One region of the Pontixanthobacter aestiaquae genome, then DNA from elsewhere that is predicted to be linked to it. Evidence: predicted binding sites of a transcription regulator. Region 1 holds the regulator's gene; the other holds the start of a gene.

Region 1 (9,151 bases):
AAGCCGGTGTCAATGATTTGCCTGCGTTTGTTGAAGAGCATTGCGAAGAGCTAATCGGTCATCTGCTTACCAATGCCGGCTTCCTGTCCCATTGCCATGCTCTGTCGATTGAGCGTCAGCTGGCACAGCGTCTCCATGATCGCAGTGCAATTGACGTGGTTCTCTCGCCATTACTGCAGGCACTGATCGCGTCCGATGATCCGGATGTATCTAGCAACGCGATGGCCGTGCTGACAGCGCAGGCGCGGTTTATCCAGCAGCAAGGTCGGATGGAGTTGCCACTTAAGGAATTGCCCGGCGATCTTTTCCACGCTGCAGTTCTGACATGGCGCACTCATGCGGGTGAGGGCCTTGATGAGATTACTGCCGCTGCCGAGATGCGTCTGCGCGCCGAATACGATGAGGGGGCTGGGCGACTTGGTTTGATGTCACGCTTGGTTGCCGGTTTGGGCAACGGTGTGTTGGCCGCATTGTCGATCTCGCATGCTGGCGTTGCCATCTTCCTAACCGCTTTGGGAGCCTGTTCGCAGCAGGAGCGTGACCTTGTTGTGCAGTCGACCAATGACCGGCAGCTTGGGCGGCTCGCATTGGGATTACGCGCTGGCGGGCTAAAGCCGAAAGAGATTGAAGAGCAGTTTGTGGTCATTCATCCGAATGTCGCGTTGCCGGAAGGCTTCGACTTACTCCGCCGTGATCGTGCAGCAGAGATATTGGCCACCTCTAGCGGTTTGGCGGCGAGTTGATACGATGGCATCCCTTTCTGGATCTTTTTTGGCACGCGCACGCACTGACGCAGCAAACGTACTTGTCGAGTCACAAGAGCCATTGGCGACGCTACAGCAGCGTTGCGGTGGGGTCATTCCCGGGGAAATTGCCATTCCGGAACTACGCGACCTGATCCTAAAGGTTCAGGAATCAGGATTGCGACTGGCGCGGACAATAAGCGCTTTTGACGGTGAGGAAATGATTACCGCATGGGTCGAAGCAACGCCGACTGGCCGCGAGGAAGGCGGCTGCTTTATAGGTGTGGCAAGCTGGCAGACAGCACCAATACCTGACTCTTCCGAAGCGGCAGAGATCGCACGCAAGCGTGATGTTGATCAATCGGTCGCTGAATTGACTGCGCGGCTAGACGCCAAGCAAGGCGTATTGACAGTTGAGAGCGAGGCGCGCGATCTTGCCGATTTGACGGCGCGGATGCGACAGGCACGCGGCCATCCGTGGACCGAATTTGTCACCTTTCCGGGGAATAGCCACGAACAACCGCTGCACTGGCGTCTGCTTGATGGTGCGGAGTGTCATGTCGAAGGGTCCGAACGTGTTTGGACTGCAAGCCTGATCCCGTTAGGCCAGCCGGAACCGGGTAGTAGTGGGTTCGATCTCTATCTTGTGCCGAACCGCCCCTTGGTTGATCGGCGCAAAGCAAGTACGGCACCGAAGCCGGAGACGATGCACTCCATCGGGCGAGATCTGTCGCCTGTGCTGCGCCAGCCAATTGCGCGGATTATCGCCAACGCAGAAACGATCCGTTCTAAGATGGCCGGTCCGCTTGCCGAGGCATATAGTAACTACGCTTCCGATATTGCCGATGCAGGGCAGCATTTGATGGCTCTCATCGAAGATCTCTCCGATCTGGAAGTTGTCGAGGCCGCGAGTTTTACAACAGCGCCCGATCAGATCGACGCTGCGGATGTCGCGCGGCGTGCCGTAGGGATATTGAACGTCCGTGCTCAAGAAAATCAGATCGAGTTGATTGCGCCTAGTGTGGATGAAACAGTGCCTGCGACTGCCGAATTCCGCCGCGTGCTACAAATCCTGCTCAACTTGTTGACCAATGCAATCCGTTACTCGCCCAACGGTTCTAGCGTCGAGATTGCCGTAAACCAGTCAGCCGCAGGAGCGCGAATAACGGTTACCGACCAGGGCAACGGTCTTACTGAGGACCAGCAAGAAGTGGTGTTCGAGAAATTCGAACGGCTTGGCCGTACCGGTGACGGCGGGTCCGGGCTTGGCCTCTATATTTCGCGCCGGATTGCCCGTGCAATGGGGGGGGACCTAACAGTAAAAAGCGCGCCCGATCAGGGAGCGCGCTTTATACTCGATCTACCACCTGCCGAAGCAAGCGAATAGATATTATCGTTTGTCGACAGGCACGTAATCGCGCTGCGTCGGGCCAGTGTAGAGCTGACGCGGACGCCCGATAACCTGACCAGGATCGGAAATCATTTCATTCCACTGCGCGACCCAGCCAACCGTGCGGGCGAGGGCGAAAAGTGCGGTGAACATCGTAGTTGGGAAGCCGATAGATGACAGGATGATGCCGGAATAGAAGTCCACATTCGGGAACAGCTTCTTCTCTTTGAAGTAGTCATCGTTCAGCGCCAGCTCTTCCAAGCGCAACGCCGTCTCGAAAACCGGATCATTCACGTTCAGCGCATCGAACACTTCGCGCAAGGTCTTCTGCATCACGGTCGCGCGCGGATCGTAGTTTTTGTACACGCGGTGACCGAAGCCCATCAGACGGAACGGATCGTTTTTGTCCTTGGCGCGCTCGATATAGTGCGGAATGCGGTCCGGAGAGCCGATTTCCTGCAACATGTTGAGAGCCGCTTCATTGGCGCCGCCATGCGCTGGTCCCCAAAGGCAAGCGATGCCGGCAGCGGTACAGGCAAACGGGTTCGCGCCCGAAGAGCCCGCAAGACGTACGGTTGATGTCGAGGCATTTTGCTCGTGATCGGCATGGAGGATGAAAATCCGGTCCATCGCCTTCTCGATCGCAGGGTGCACTTCGTAAGGCTCAGCCGGCACGCCAAAGGTCATGCGCAGGAAATTACCGGTGTAGCTCAGCGAGTTGTCTGGCTGCATCATAGGCTGGCCGATAGAGTACTTGTACGCCATTGCCGCAATTGTGGGCATCTTGGCAATCAAGCGATGACTGGATATAGTCCGGTGCTCTGGGTCCGAAATATCGGTGCTGTCGTGGTAAAACGCAGATAGGGCGCCTACGACACCGCACATAATCGCCATCGGATGGGCGTCACGGCGGAAGCCCTGATAGAATTGGCGCAGCTGGTCATGCAGCATCGTGTGGCGGGTGATTGTGTTGTCAAAATCGGCGAGTTCATCGCCGCTAGGCAGTTCGCCATTCAGCAGCAGATAGGCGACTTCCATAAAGCTGGAATGCTCGGCCAATTGCCCGATAGGATAGCCGCGGTGCAGCAGCACGCCCTCATTGCCATCGATATAGGTTAGAGCGCTTTCGCAGCTCGCTGTCGATTTATAGCCAGGGTCGAATGTGAAAGCGCCCGTTTGACCATATAGCTTACGGATATCAATTACATCGGGGCCAACGCTACCTTGCAGTACGGGATAATCGTGATCGTTTCCGTTCAGCGTCAGCTTTGCCTGTTCATCCGCCAAGTTCATTCTCCTTTGCCAGGTTTAATCGTGCGCCCGTCAGTCCTGACTTGGCGAAACTGCCTGCGCGTCAATTCGCGCAAGAGCCTCGTCTCGTCCCAAAAGGACCAGCACATCGAAAATCCCGGGTGACGTTGTCGTTCCGGTTAGCGCGGCTCGCATTGGCTGCGCCAGTTTGCCGAAGCCCAGTTCGAGCTCCTCTGCAAGTGCCTTCGTAGTGGCTTCGAGAGCCTCAATTGTCCAGCTATTTTCTGCCTTCAATCGGTTGGAGATTGCCGAAAGTAGCGCTTTCCCGTCATCAGTCAGTAATTTTGCTGCTTTGTCAGTCATTGTGAGTGGTATTTTCGCAAATAGGAAGCCTGCGCCATCAACCAGTTCATCAATGTTCTTAGCACGTGTTTTCATGACCGGCATAGCCTGCTCGAGCAATGCAATGTCAGCGTCGTCGCCCAACTTGCCTGCCACCATCTTGGCCAAGCGGGCATCATCAGCTTCGCGAATATAGTGACCGTTCAGGTTCTCGAGTTTCTTAATGTCGAAGCGGGAAGGGCTTTTCCCGACGCCATCAAGACTGAACAGCTCAATGGCTTCATCCCGCGTGATTTCCTCTCTATCGCCGTGACCCCAGCCGAGCCGAAGCAAATAATTGAACAACGCTTCGGGCAATATGCCCATGTCATCGCGATAGGCTTCGACCCCCAACGCGCCGTGCCGTTTGGACAACTTCGTGCCGTCGCTACCATGGATTAGCGGGATGTGCGCGTAAGTCGGGTCGCTCCAGCCGCCTTCAATCGCATCCATTGCTCGGTAAATCGGCAGTTGGCGAAAGGCGTTGTTTAGATGGTCATCGCCGCGAATGATGTGTGTGCAACCCATATCATGATCGTCGACTACAGCAGCTAGCATGTAAGTCGGCGTGCCATCGGCGCGAAGGATGATGTAGTCGTCAATTTCCTCGTTGCGGACGGTCACGGGGCCTTGGACAAGGTCCTCAATCGCAGTTTCGCCATCGGTTGGTGTCTTTAGCCGGACTGCGAAAGATGCGCCCTCGGATGCCTCTGATGGGTCCCGGTCACGCCACCGCCCATCATAACGCATGGGTTGTTTGTTCGCGCGTTGCTCCGCGCGCATTGCTTCTAGTTCCTCCGGTGTAGCATAGCAGCGATAGGCGTGCCCATTATCGAGCAGGATTTGGGCTACCTCGGCATGGCGGTTGGCTTGTCGTGATTGGAACGTGGGATCCTCGTCATAGTCCAAACCAAGCCAGTCCAAACCGTCAAGAATTGCATCAATCGCTTCTTGGGTTGAACGCTTTCGATCTGTATCTTCAATACGCAACAACGCCTTTCCGCCATGATGGCGAGAGAAAAGCCAATTAAAAAGTGCCGTCCGTGCGCCGCCAATATGGAGAAACCCGGTCGGCGACGGGGCAAAGCGTGTGACAACTTTTTGATCGGTTGCGGCTCTATTGCTTGCCATAAGTATTCGTTTCCTATCCAATAGTCCTCATGGCCAATAGTGACGCAATTGTGCCCCTTTCTGATGGGCAGGATAATACGTCAAATAGCGCCTCGGACGAGGATTATGCTGCGGTGCAGCGCACTTGGCGTGTCACACCGCAATTGTCCAGTATTGCCGACGGAATCAATCGCTTCCTAGGCGCATCTGGTTTCGACAAAGGGCCGTGGCTTGCTGTGTCATTTGCAGGAGGCATTACGGCTTGGTTTGCGCTGGATAGTCCTTGGCAATGGGCCGCTATGATCGGCGCATGCTCGCTGGCGGTGTTGGCGAGCTTTGCGATGTTTGGGCGCAATGGTGGACGGATCGAGTTTGGCAGGGCCATCATTGCGGTGAGCGTTATGGTCGCAATGGGGGTAACAGTTATCTGGACCCGGTCGGAAATTGTTGGCGCAGAGGCGATTGAACATCCTCAGGTAAGAGTTCTGCAAGCACGTATCTTGGCGCGGGAAGAACAGCCAGCCAGAGACCGAATCCGGCTGATCCTTGCTTATCGCGATGCGGAGGTTGGTGTCGCTCGAAAGGTTCGCGTTAATGTACCCGACGATAAGGACGTAACTGGATTGTCCGAGGGCGCGATTGTCCGCTTGCGTGCACGCCTGATGCCGCCAGCGTCACCGATGTTGCCGGGAGCATACAATTTTGCGCGCTCCGCCTGGTTTCAAGGATTTGCGGCCACTGGATCGGTTTTGGGCGAGGTTGAGATCGTCGAGCCCGCGGTAACGGAAGAGGCGCTGGCGTCGACGCAGCGCGCGTTAGCGGGTCACGTTCGCAGTCAGCTTGGCGGGTCAGCGGGTTCCATTGCTGCCGCATTGGCCAGTGGTGATCGCGGCGGCATCAGCGACGCCGATGAAGAAGCAATGCGGGATGCTGGTCTGACACATTTGCTATCCATCAGCGGTTTGCACGTCAGTGCGGTGATCGCGGCGGCTTATCTGCTCGCGATAAAGCTACTCGCATTGTGGCAATGGCTGGCACTGAGAGTTCGACTACCCTTGGTTGCTGCTGGCGTCGCGGCACTGGCAGGCGTCGGATATACTCTTCTAACTGGCGCAGAAGTGCCGACGGTTCGCAGCTGCGTCGGAGCGATATTGGTTCTGATAGCTTTGGCTTTGGGCCGTGAGGCGTTATCGCTGCGAATGGTGGCCGTGGCGGCGATGTTCGTATTGTTCCTGTGGCCAGAGTCGCTTGTAGGGCCAAGTTTTCAAATGAGCTTCGCTGCCGTGCTCGCAATCGTAGCTCTCCACAATGCGGAGCCAGTGCGGCGATTCTTGGCGCCTCGAGAGGAAAGCTGGGCGTCGCGGCTAGGACGGCGGACATTGATGTTGCTCATCACTGGTTTTGTTATCGAAATCGCCTTGATGCCGATTGTGCTGTTCCATTTTCATAGGGCAGGCGTTTACGGTGCTTTCGCGAATGTGATTGGTATTCCGCTCACCACCTTTGCTTCGATGCCGCTTATCGCTCTGTCGCTGCTTGCCGACCTTGTCGGGCTTGGCGCGCCGCTTTGGTGGCTGACAGGAAAGTCTCTCGATCTGTTGATTGGCATCGCGCATTTCACCGCTGATCAGCCCGGGGCCGTGAAGTTAATGCCCGAAATGGGCGGAGCGATCTTTGCGTTGTTTGTGGTGGGCGGACTGTGGATCGGATTATGGCGCGGACGGATCCGACTGCTCGGTTTTGTTCCGGCAGCAGTCGCAACAATATTGTTTCTCATTAAACCAGCACCCGATATCTTGATTTCGGGTGACGGGCGGCATGTTGGTATTGCGGTCGAGAGCAAGGAACTTCTTGTTCTTCGGGAAAGCCGGAGCGACTACGCGCGCGACAATCTACTGGAACTAGCCGGAATGGACGGCACGCCTATTCCGTTGGAGCAATGGCCTGATGCGTCATGTAGTGCGGATTTTTGCACCATTCCGCTCCGGCGCGATGGTCGGGATTGGCAGGTACTGATGGCACGAAGTAGCAACCGCGTAGAAATGCGTGCCTTGGCCGCAGCGTGTGACCGTGCGGATATCGTAGTTGCCGACCGCTATTTACCGCGGTCCTGCCAACCGAGATGGCTCAAAGCCGATCGCAACTTGCTGGACAAAACCGGGGGTCTAACAATCAATCTATCCGATGAAAGCTTTAACGCCGTTGCTGACTCTCAAGGAGAGCATGGATGGTGGCGCGCGGAGCATCGCTAAACGCCCCGCGCATCGAAATTTAGTTGTATCGCCGCAGAAGACCAGCAAGTTTACCCTGAACTTCCACCTGATCAGGCTGATAGACCTGTGCAGAATAACTCGCATTTGCAGGATCGAGGCGAACCATCGAACCATCGCGGTGCAGATATTTTAGCGTGGCTTCTTCATTGTCGACCAGCGCAACAACAATCTCGCCATCGCGGGCAGTCGTCGTTCGCTTGATCAACGCAAAGTCGCCATCGAAGATTCCGGCTTCGATCATCGAATCGCCTGATACTTCTAGCGCATAGTGATCGCCGGGGCCGAGAAGGGCAGCCGGAACGGGCAGACTGCTTTGCCCTTCAAGCGCTTCAATAGGTGCACCTGCAGCGATGCGACCGTGCAAAGGAAGCTCAATCACATCGTTTGCCGGCTCGAGCTGAGCCACCGGTGGTGTCGTTGTCCGAGCTACCACATCATTGGCTGGCTTCGCAGTCGTGCCTGGTAGCACATCCTCTGGATTTTTGAGAACTTCCAGCGCACGCGCGCGGTTGGGCAAGCGGCGGATAAAACCACGCTCTTCCAGCGCAGAAATCAGGCGGTGTACACCTGACTTACTTTTTAAATCGAGTGCGGCTTTCATTTCCTCGAACGACGGGGAAATGCCGGTCTCTTCCAGACGCTGCTGGATGAAGCGGATAAGTTCGTGCTGCTTTGCCGTCAGCATTGCAAAATGCTCCTTAGATCGCATCAGTCGCATCGCTACCGAATGGTGAACGAATGAGGAACAAGTAGGCAACTTATGTCAAAAGGTCAAGCCACGCCGCTCGTCGGTAGAATATAGACTGGTACATGCGCTCCGGATTTGGTCACACCGCAGTGCTCAGGGCGTTCGATCAGGACATCTGCCTGTGCCAAAGCACCGAGTGCACCGCTACCCTGCTGGGCTATAGGCGTTACTTGCCCTTCGCCAAACGTAGCGCGCATAAAGGTTCGGCGAGGGCCGCCGGCGGGTAAATCCTCATAGCAGGGCAAGCTTATCGGGTTTGGAATGCACTCCTTGGCGCCCAGTAACCTGCGAAGCGCCGGGAGCATAAACAGGAACCCGGTCACGTAGCTCGAAACGGGATTACCTGGCAGTCCAAGAATTATCTGCTTCCCGCGTGTCGCCACCATCAGAGGTTTTCCAGGCTTCATTGCGACTCGCCAGAAGTCTATTTTTGCGCCCAGTCTGTGCAATGCCGGGCGAACCAGGTCATGATCACCGACAGAAGCACCACCGCTGATGATTAACAAATTAGTTCCGGAATAAGTTTCTATAGTGGCAGCCAATGCATCCAGATTATCGGGAATTGGCGGCGAAGTCTGCACTACCACTTTTTCGGTTAAAGTCATTGCACTTAACATTGCACCGTTGGTGGCGGGAATTTGATCAATGTTGCACATATGGGGCATGGTTGAAAGTTCATCGCCGCATTCGAGTATCGCCACCTCGGGTGCGGTGTGAACGGTGAGCGAGCTATGCCCCGCCATCCGCGTCAGGGCCAGCCGCGCGGCGGTGATCCGGGTGCCGGTTTCAAGCAAATGCGCACCCGTTTCGAAGTCAGATCCTGCGCGTCTGATATGACGGCCGGATATTGGCTCTTCGGTCGCGGTCAATTGGTTGCCTGAGGCCAGTTTCGCGTCTTCAACCAGCACAATCGCCTCGGCACCCTTTGGCACATGCGCACCGGTCGATATGCGCGTTGCCTCTCCTGCGGAAACTGAGCCGCCGAACGGCACACCGCAGCGGCTTTCGCCGATCACGCGCCAAGAACCTTCGCCAGAGACAGCAAACCCGTCCATCGCTGAGAGATCAGCTGCGGGCTGTGTGCGTTTGGCGATCAGCGGCGCGGCCAGATACCGGCCAAGAGCATCTTCGCAGCTAACGGTTTCGGTCGCAGTTGGTTGAACCAGATCCAGCAGCCGCGCCTGCGCTTCGTGCAAGGGAATGGGCGGCTTCATGCCGCTGCGTGCCAATCGCCGGATTTGCCTCCGGTTTTGGT
Region 2 (9,151 bases), 1.4 Mb from region 1:
ACGGCATCTTCCAGATTGGTCTTGTTCGAAAAGCGTGTGCTGGCGCGGGCTTCGAAGAAAGTGCCGACTTTCTCCAGCACTTCAGGATCGCGGTCGAGTATTTCGACATCACCGCCAAGGCCCACCGCCATTTGCGCGGCGTTGAAGCCAACAACACCGCCGCCGATGACGACCACTTTGCCGGGCAGAACTCCCGGGACGCCGCCGATCAATACGCCGCGTCCGCCATGCTCTTTTTGCAAGGCATTTGCGCCTGCCTGAATGCTCATCCGACCTGCGACTTGGCTCATCGGTTTGAGCAATGGCAGAATTCCGCCACTACCCGTCACCGTCTCATAGGCGATCGCGGTAACGCCCGATTTCACCAGGTCAGCGGTTTGCCCCGGGTCTGGCGCGAGGTGCAAGTAGGTGTAGAGAATCTGGCCTTCGCGCAGTTTCGCGCGTTCGTCCGCTTGCGGCTCCTTGACCTTCACAACCATTTCGCATTCGGCGAAGATCGGATCGGGGCCATCGACTATCTTGCAGCCTGCGTCGCGATATTCCTCATCGGTTGCCCCGATTCCCATGCCGGCGCCGCTCTGGATCCACACTTCATGACCGTTGACGCCCAATTCGCGCGCGCTCTCCGGCGTCAGTCCGACGCGATATTCGTGATTCTTGATCTCTGACGGGCAGCCGATACGCATGGGGATGTCTCCTGAATATACGGGATAGTTACGACTGAAACGAGATCGGGACAAGAGATGTTGTCGTTTGTTCGATGGTTTCATCGGGCATCGATTTTTCCACAGTCTCCAAACTGTCACAAAATCGACATACGGGCGTCAGGAAAGTTTCACACAATTGTAAAGGTGACTGTGATGACACTACGCGCTCGGGCAACTGGATCTGCGCTTGCATTCGCTTTCGCGTGCGGTTGGGCACAACCGGCTTTGGCGCAAGATGCGCCGAGCGTTCAGGAAGAGCTTGCAGCAATGCGCGCCGAAATGGCGGCTATGGCGAAACGGATCGAAACGCTGGAAGGCGAACTTGAAGAAGCTGAAAACACCATCGAAGCGGTATCGGTAAAGGTCGCGACACCGCCTCCACTTGACCCCCTTCCGCCAGTGGCACCAGCACCGAAACCTGATACGGAAGTGACTTGGAAAGGCGCTCCTGAAATTTCCGGCACAGGCGGTTGGAGCTTCAAGCCGCGCGGCCGACTGCAATATGATGCAGGCATTGTAAACGCACCTGATTCAACCGGACGCGATGATGGTTTCGGTAATGATATCCGCCGTGCACGCTTGGGCATTGCTGGTGATATGCCAGGCGGTTTCGGTTATAAGTTCGAGATTGATGTCGCGAATAGCGATCTTGCGGTCACCGATGCGATTATCTCCTACGAAGCCGGTGACCTCGAGATAATGGTCGGCCAGTTTAACAATTTCCAGTCGCTGGAAGAGCTGACCAGTTCGCTGCATACCACTTTCATTGAGCGGGCCGCGTACACCGATGCGTTTAACTTCATTCGCCGCGTTGGTGTCGGTGTCCAATACGGTTCGGGCGATGTGTTGCTGCAAGGCGGTGTGTTCACGGACAATATGGACCGGCTATCTAACGACGCATGGAGCGCCAATGGCCGCGTCGTCTACATGCCAAAGATTGGTGACAGCCAGCTGCACTTGGGTGCTACCGTTAATTACCGCGAAGTCGATCCGGGTTCGACGGTTCGCTACCGCCAGCGGCCACTGGTCGCGTTTACAGGCGAGCGCTTCATTAACACGGGCAATTTCGCTGCCGATAGCGAATTTTCATACGGCGTCGAAGGTGCTTTCATTTCCGGGCCATTCCACGCTGCGGCTGAGGGTTATTGGCGCCAGGTTAACCGGCCTATGGCGCTGGCCGATCCGACATTCTTTGGTGGTTATGCCGAAGTTGGGTACTTCCTTACTAAAGGTGATACGCGCGGGTATAAGGGCGGGAAATTTGACCGTACAAAGCCCACCAATCCAGTGGGTGAAGGCGGAACCGGATCGGTCCAGATCAACGCCCGTTACGACCGGCTCGATCTGTCCGACAACGGTGTCATTGGCGGAACGCAGGACGGCTTCTTCTTGTCACTGATCTGGAAACCGACCGACTGGGTCCTGTTCCTCGCAAATTATGGCCGGCTTGAATATGATCAGGCCGTATTCCCCGCTGCGGGCGGCGACACATCCTATGGTGTCGACGTGGTCGGAGTTCGCGCTCAGATCGACTTCTAACTTGTCATATTCGCGTCACACAGTGCCGATAGGCGCTGACGCAACATGTTCTCACAGGGATTAGTATTATGCGTATGATTTCCAAATTTTCGCTCGCCGCAGTGTCGGCTCTGGCGCTCGGCGCTTGTTCCGAGGCGGCTGTTGAACCTGTCCACGTAGTGGGCTCTTCGACAGTGTTCCCGTTCGCCAAAGTTGTCGCTGAAAATGCAGCACTCAACAATGAAGGCATGACTGGCCCGTTGATTGAATCGAACGGCAGCGGCGGCGGGATTAAGCAATTCTGCGCTGGCGTTGGCAATGATACGCCCGACGTTGTGAATGCATCGCGCCGCATGAAAGCATCCGAATTCGCGACGTGCATGGAAAACGGCGTGACCGATGTTGTTGAAATTCAAGTTGGCCTCGATGGTATCGCTTTTGCATCGGCGCAAGGCGGCATCACTATGAACCTGACACCGGAAATCGTGTATAGGGCTCTCGCTAAGGCGCCTTTTGGTGGTGAGCAAACAGCTGAAACTTGGGCCGATGTTGATCCATCGCTGCCGGCTGAGCCTATCCTCGTCTATGGTCCGCCTTCAACTTCCGGCACGCGCGATGCGCTGAAAGAGCTGGTCCTGGAAGCTGGCTGTAAGACCAACCCAGAGATGCAAGCTCTGAAAGAAAGCGACGAAGACCGTTACGACCAAATTTGCACCGAAGTGCGAGGTGACGGAAAATTTGTTGACCAAGGCGAAAATGACAATCTCATCGTCCAGAAAATCGGTGGCAATGATAAAGCTATCGGCGTGTTCGGCTTCTCTTATCTCGAAGAGAATGCAGACAAGGTTCAAGGCCTGCCGATGAACGGCAGCGACCCGACCTATGACAATATCGCCAGCTTCGCCTATCCTGGTGCGCGTCCGCTCTATATGTATGTGAAAAAGCAGCATGTCGGCCAAATCCCGGCACTCGACCTGTATCTCGCAGAATGGGCGAAGAGCTGGGACAAAGACGGCCCGCTTGCCAAAATCGGCCTAGTTGCATCGCCTGACGATGTTCGCGCCGAGAACGTCAAAAAGACCACCGAGTTCATGACTCTGACGGCTGACGATCTGAAGTAAGCAGACAGTCTCTGGCGGGTTTGGCCCACCGATAAATGACACTCACAGAAAGGCCTCGCCTGTTGGCGGGGCCTTTACTGTTTGAAAGTTCTTCCCTTTTTGCAGGGCAGAACATATAGTGAACTTATGGGTCCGCTATCAACAATCGAGAAACTGGGCATTCTGGCCGATGCGGCCAAATATGACGCCTCCTGCGCATCATCGGGGACGGCGAAGAAAAACTCTCTCGGTGGGAAAGGTATTGGCTCGACCGAGGGGATGGGCATTTGCCACGCCTATGCGCCTGATGGGCGGTGTATCTCGCTGCTCAAGATATTGCTGACCAACCACTGCATTTTCGATTGTCACTATTGCATTAACCGCAAAAGTAGCAATGTCCGCCGCGCGCGTTTCACGCCGCAAGAAGTCGCCGATCTGACGATCAGCTTCTATAAGCGGAATTATATCGAGGGGCTGTTCCTGTCCTCAGGCATTATCAAGAGCTCTAACTTCACTATGGAGCAAATGGTGGAGGCGGCGCGTATTTTGCGCGAGGAATGCGATTTTCGCGGCTACATCCATCTCAAGACCATTCCGGAGGCTGACCCCGAATTGGTCCACCAAGCAGGACTTTATGCGGACCGTGTGTCGATCAATGTAGAGCTGCCGACGCGTAAGGGCCTGACGCGGCTAGCGCCCGACAAGGACGCTAGCCAGATCGAAGGCGCAATGGGTAAGGTCAAATCGGATATCATCGAGGCGAAAGACGCCAAGAAGCGCTTCAAACATGCGCCGCGTTTTGCCCCCGCCGGCCAATCCACACAGATGATCATCGGCGCGGATGCGGCGAGCGATTCCGATATCGTCGGACGGGCGAGCAAGCTCTATGGGGGCTTTGGCTTGCGGCGGGTTTATTACTCGGCATTCAGTCCGATACCCGACGCCAGTGCGGTTCTGCCGCTCAAACGCCCGCCCTTGATCCGTGAACACCGGCTCTATCAATCCGACTGGCTTATGCGGTTCTACGGCTATCAGGTGAGAGACGTTCAGCAGGCCATGGGTAAGGATGGCAATTTACCGCTCGATATAGATCCTAAGCTGGCATGGGCGCTAAAATTTCGGTCAGTGTTCCCGCTGGATGTCAACCGGGCCCCGCGTGAGCAATTGCTGCGCGTTCCGGGGTTGGGCGTGACTGCGGTGAACCGGATTATTGCTGCACGGCGTCACCGGACTTTGCGGCTGGATGAGGTTGGCAAGCTGACTGTGTCCATTGCAAAAGTGCGACCCTTTATCTGTGCCGCCGATTGGCGTCCGACCGCGCTGACCGACCGCGCCGATCTGCGCAAAATGCTCGCGCCCAAGCAGGAACAATTGGAGCTGTTCGCAGCATGAGTGCGCTGCAATCCGTTTCGGACCAGCGGCACTTTTCCGTCACGATGCCCCGAGCCGATGACTTCGATTTTTGGCGCGATCAAGCGAGGCGATTGGTACGCTGTGGCATCGCACCGGAGCGCGTGATCTGGAGTGAACCCGGCGGGTCCGGTGATCTTTTCTCTGCCAGTGCTCCAGAATCGGAGGAGCTGCCCACACCGCAGGATGATGCGCCGCAAACCCGCGCGAGCAAGCGCTTCGTGTCGGTTGCGCAAAATGCGATTTTGCACAGCGACCCCGAGCGGTTTGCGCTGCTTTACCGGTTGCTGTGGCGGCTACAGTCCCATCCGCGGATTATGGAGGACAAGGCCGATAGCGATGTCCGCCGGATCGAGGATCTGGCTAAGAGTGTCCGGCGCGATAGCCACAAAATGCACGCTTTTGTCCGCTTCCGCGAAGTGCTGCACGAGGACGGCGCAGAGCATTTCGTCGCTTGGTTTGAGCCGGACCATCATATCGTCCGCGCCAATGCCGGATTCTTCAAACGGCGCTTTGCCAATATGCACTGGTCGATACTGACGCCGAAAGGCTGCATTCACTGGGACGGCAAGACTGTCCGTGAAAGCCCGCCCGCACAGCGCAGCGACGCGCCCGATGGCGATCCGACCGAAGACCTCTGGCGCAAGTACTACGCCTCAATCTTCAATCCCGCTCGGCTTAAAGTCGGCGCGATGATGAGCGAGATGCCCAAGAAATATTGGAAGAATATGCCCGAGGCAGAGTTGATTCCTGAGCTGATTGCAGGCGCCCAATCACGAGAAGCACAAATGGTCGATGCCGGAGCGATGGAGCACGAGGCGCGTCCAGAAACGTTGGAAGCTATGGAGCGCGCGGTTCAAGCATGTCGCAATTGCGGGATCGGTGAGCTGGCCAATCAGGCAGTGATGGGTGAGGGACCGCGCGATGCTCCGCTTATGATTGTGGGTGAACAGCCTGGCCATCAGGAAGACCAGACAGGCCGTCCTTTTGTCGGGCCAGCGGGTCAACTGCTTGATCTGCATCTAGGCCAAGCGGGCATCGCACGCGACCGCGCTTATATCACCAACGCGGTGAAACATTTCAAATATGTCCGGCGGGGCAAGCGCCGCATTCACCAAACGCCAACCGCTAAGGAAGTCGATACCTGCCGCTGGTGGGTCGAGGCCGAGCGCGAAGTGGTAAAGCCAAAACTGATACTGGCGTTAGGAGCGAGTGCCGCGCGGGCGATGCTTGGCAAGACCGTCAGCATCAACACAGTTCGCGGCAAGCCGGTCATGCTGAATGATGGCAGCGAGTTATGGATCACCGCGCATCCATCCTATTTGCTCCGCCTCGATGGCGACGCGCGCGCGCAGCAGGAGCAGCTGTTCCGGAATGACCTGTTGGCTGTGCGCGAACGCTTGGCCGAGCTCGCTGACTAAAGCGGGTTCCCGTCCTGATCGCGGAAGATTTCGCGGCGACCGACATGGTTTGCCGGGCCGACCAGCCCTTCGCTTTCCATCCGTTCGATCCATTTTGCTGCGGTGTTGTATCCCACCCCCATCTGGCGCTGCAGCCAACTGCCCGACGCCTTCTGGTTTTCGATCACAATCTGGCAGGCTTGGCGATATTTGCGCTCAGCCGGGTCATCGCTGGCGGTAAACTCGTCTTCGAAAGATAGGCCGCCGCCATCTTCAGGCTCTTCGGTTACTGCATCGACATACTCAGGCTTGCCCTGCGCGCGCCAGTGATCGGCGACCGCCTCGACTTCTTCATCGGATACGAACGGGCAATGCACACGCACCATCGCGCCGCTGTTCGGCTTGTAGAGCATATCGCCCTTACCCAGCAGTTGCTCACTGCCTTGCTCACCCAGAATGGTGCGGCTGTCGATCCGGCTGGTGACTTTGAAGCTGATCCGCGTGGGCAAGTTGGCCTTGATCACGCCGGTGATAACGTCAACCGAAGGACGCTGTGTCGCCATAATCAAGTGAATACCGGCCGCGCGCGATTTCTGGCTGAGACGCTGGATCAGGACTTCGATTTCCTTACCGACGGTGACCATCAAATCAGCCAGTTCGTCCACGATCAGCACGATCTGCGGCAATGGCTCGTAATCAAGCTGCTCTTCCTCGTAAATTTCCTCACCCGTCTCCGGATCGAAACCCGTCTGCACACGGCGGCCCAGCGGTTTCCCCTTGGCAATCGCGGTGCGAACTTTATCGTTGAACCCGGCGATGTTGCGCGAATTGACGCTGCTCATCATCCGGTAACGGCGTTCCATTTCTTCGACCGCCCATTTTAGCGCGCGCACCGATTTATGCGGTTCCGTGACAACTGGGCTCAGCAGATGCGGCACGTCCTCATAAACACTCAACTCGAGCACCTTGGGGTCGATCAGGATCAGGCGGCACTCCGCGGGGGTGAAGCGGTATAGCAGGCTTAGCAGAATACAGTTCAGCCCAACCGATTTACCCGAGCCGGTAGTACCTGCGACCAGCAGGTGCGGCATGGCGGCAAGGTCGGCAACCATCGGTTCGCCTGCAATATCTTTGCCCAAAATGATCGGTAGCGCGCCTTCGGCATCCGCGAAATCTTCGCAGGCCGCCAGTTCTTTCAGGACAACCATCTGCCGGTCGGCATTGGGCAGTTCGATACCCATTACGGTTTTGCCCGGGATGGGTGAAACGCGGGCACTGATTGCGGACATGTTACGCGCAATATCTTCGGCGAGACCAATGACCCGGGCGGCTTTGATACCCGGTGCAGGCTCCAACTCGTACATGGTGACAACAGGACCGGTGCGTACGGCGGTGATCTCGCCTTTTACGTTGAAATCATCAAGCACGGTTTCGAGCAGGCGCGCATTGCGTTCAAGCGCGAGCTTGTCGAGCTTGGGCGCATTATCTTTCGGCGGCTCGGCCAGCAAATCGAGGCTCGGCAGAGCGTAATCTGCAAACATATCACCCTGCTTGGCTTTTGCGAGCTGCGCCTTTTTAGGTGGCTTGGTCGGATCGGTAATCTTTGGGGCGCGGCGCGGCGAAGCATCGATAAGCGGCTCGTCCTCGTCCTCTTCCTTCACTGCCTTTGCCTTCTTGCGCTTGGGGATCGCCGGAATTTCGATATCGCCGAGCGCTGGAGCGCGCTTGAGAAAGTTCGGCAGCGTCAGTAGCCGCGCCCAATCAATCGCGAATACACGTGTCGCCAATAGTACCGCTCCTGCCAGCGCGAACGGCGTGAAGCCCAGGTTGATCCATCCGCCTGCGGTTTCAGACACGCGAGCGCCGATGGCTTCCAAAGCACCCACGCCCAATAGGCCGGTAATGCCCCCCGTCGAGGCCGGAAACGTCCAGCGATCGCCGTCAAACCAAAGCGAAAACAGCGTCGAGAACAAAGCGATTGAAACAAGCAACATCCCAACCGGAGCCCACCAGCGGGTTTCGGTATCGACATCCTCTTCTTCCACATCGCGCCACAGTTTCCGGGCAAAAATATACAGAAGTGGCAGGAGCAGGATTGAAGGCAAGCCGAACAGGAACAAAATGCGTTCAGCAGCCCATGCACCGCTCGTGCCCATCCAGTTGCTGACCTGATTTGCGGCAGCAGCGGTTGAGAGACTCGGGTCGGTTTGGGTGTAACTGGCCAGCGACAAAGCCAAGAACACCATCGTCCCGGTAAGTACCACGGCACCAAACATCTGCGCGGCGCGGCGCATTGAACGCCGCCACGCGGCGCGCCAATCTGCTTTTTGCGATTTTCCGATGGCGCGGCTGGCCATAATGTACCCCTAATGATCCGTCTGTGGGCACCATGGACTCTCCGGGACTCGCGCGTCAAGAAACTGATCGACGAACCGAATCCGAAATCTGCCCGATAGGCGCCAGGCCTGATGCCCACTTGATTTTACGAGAGCCCATCAATGGCCGCCCAACGCGCCCAATTGAGACGCCTTGCGTTCTCTTTGGTCATTCCCCCCAGCGCGATCACAGGTGCCTTCGCCTTTCTGGCGAGTATCCTGAAACGGAGCGGGCCTAGCGGCTTTGCCTCGGCGTGAGAGCGGGTCGAAAAAACGGGCGAGAGCAGGATTGCATCGGCACCAGCGCGGTCGGCTGCGACGATTTCCTTCCAATCATGCGCGGTGACCAGCTTGAGCAGCTTATCGTCTTTGGGCATACGCTGTGCAGCCCCATAAATTCCATTGGCCTTCCACTGCTTGGCTTTTACGGGCGAGTCCGAGAGAATAACCAGATGCCCATATTTGCGTGCGACTTCTGCTAGGGCGACGTAGCGCTTACGCCGCTCCTCTTTTGTGAGATGATAATGGCGAAAGATGAAACCCGATCTATGCGGCAGCTTCGCAAGTGCATCTTCGAGCGCTGCATCGTTTCGCTCATCGCTGAGCAACCATTGTTCAGGCAGGGCCCTACGACTGGGCTC

What was found. Region 1 encodes LexA, which represses DNA repair genes until DNA is damaged. Its sites were predicted from a motif close to GTTCCNCNCTTGTTCT; they were not measured.
Region 2: GRI35_RS02960 (putative DNA modification/repair radical SAM protein) is a predicted target of LexA. The motif match lies at 3,455-3,470, and genes of this name have one in related genera.

Annotation. Positions count from the first base shown of each region.
Region 1 covers NZ_WTYZ01000001.1:2,046,303-2,055,453, reverse strand. Annotated here, with positions in the region: gene GRI35_RS09830 (hypothetical protein) at 1-743, shown strand, start outside; gene GRI35_RS09825 (sensor histidine kinase) at 772-2,130, shown strand; gene GRI35_RS09820 (citrate synthase) at 2,134-3,426, opposite strand; gene gltX (glutamate--tRNA ligase) at 3,457-4,896, opposite strand; gene GRI35_RS09810 (ComEC/Rec2 family competence protein) at 4,926-7,127, shown strand; gene lexA (transcriptional repressor LexA) at 7,147-7,833, opposite strand; gene GRI35_RS09800 (molybdopterin molybdotransferase MoeA) at 7,920-9,110, opposite strand; gene moaC (cyclic pyranopterin monophosphate synthase MoaC) at 9,107-9,151, opposite strand, start outside.
Region 2 covers NZ_WTYZ01000001.1:640,084-649,234, forward strand. Annotated here, with positions in the region: gene ald (alanine dehydrogenase) at 1-686, opposite strand, end outside; gene GRI35_RS02950 (OprO/OprP family phosphate-selective porin) at 861-2,246, shown strand; gene GRI35_RS02955 (substrate-binding domain-containing protein) at 2,315-3,346, shown strand; gene GRI35_RS02960 (putative DNA modification/repair radical SAM protein) at 3,473-4,717, shown strand; gene GRI35_RS02965 (UdgX family uracil-DNA binding protein) at 4,714-6,156, shown strand; gene GRI35_RS02970 (DNA translocase FtsK) at 6,153-8,492, opposite strand; gene GRI35_RS02975 (thiamine phosphate synthase) at 8,618-9,118, opposite strand.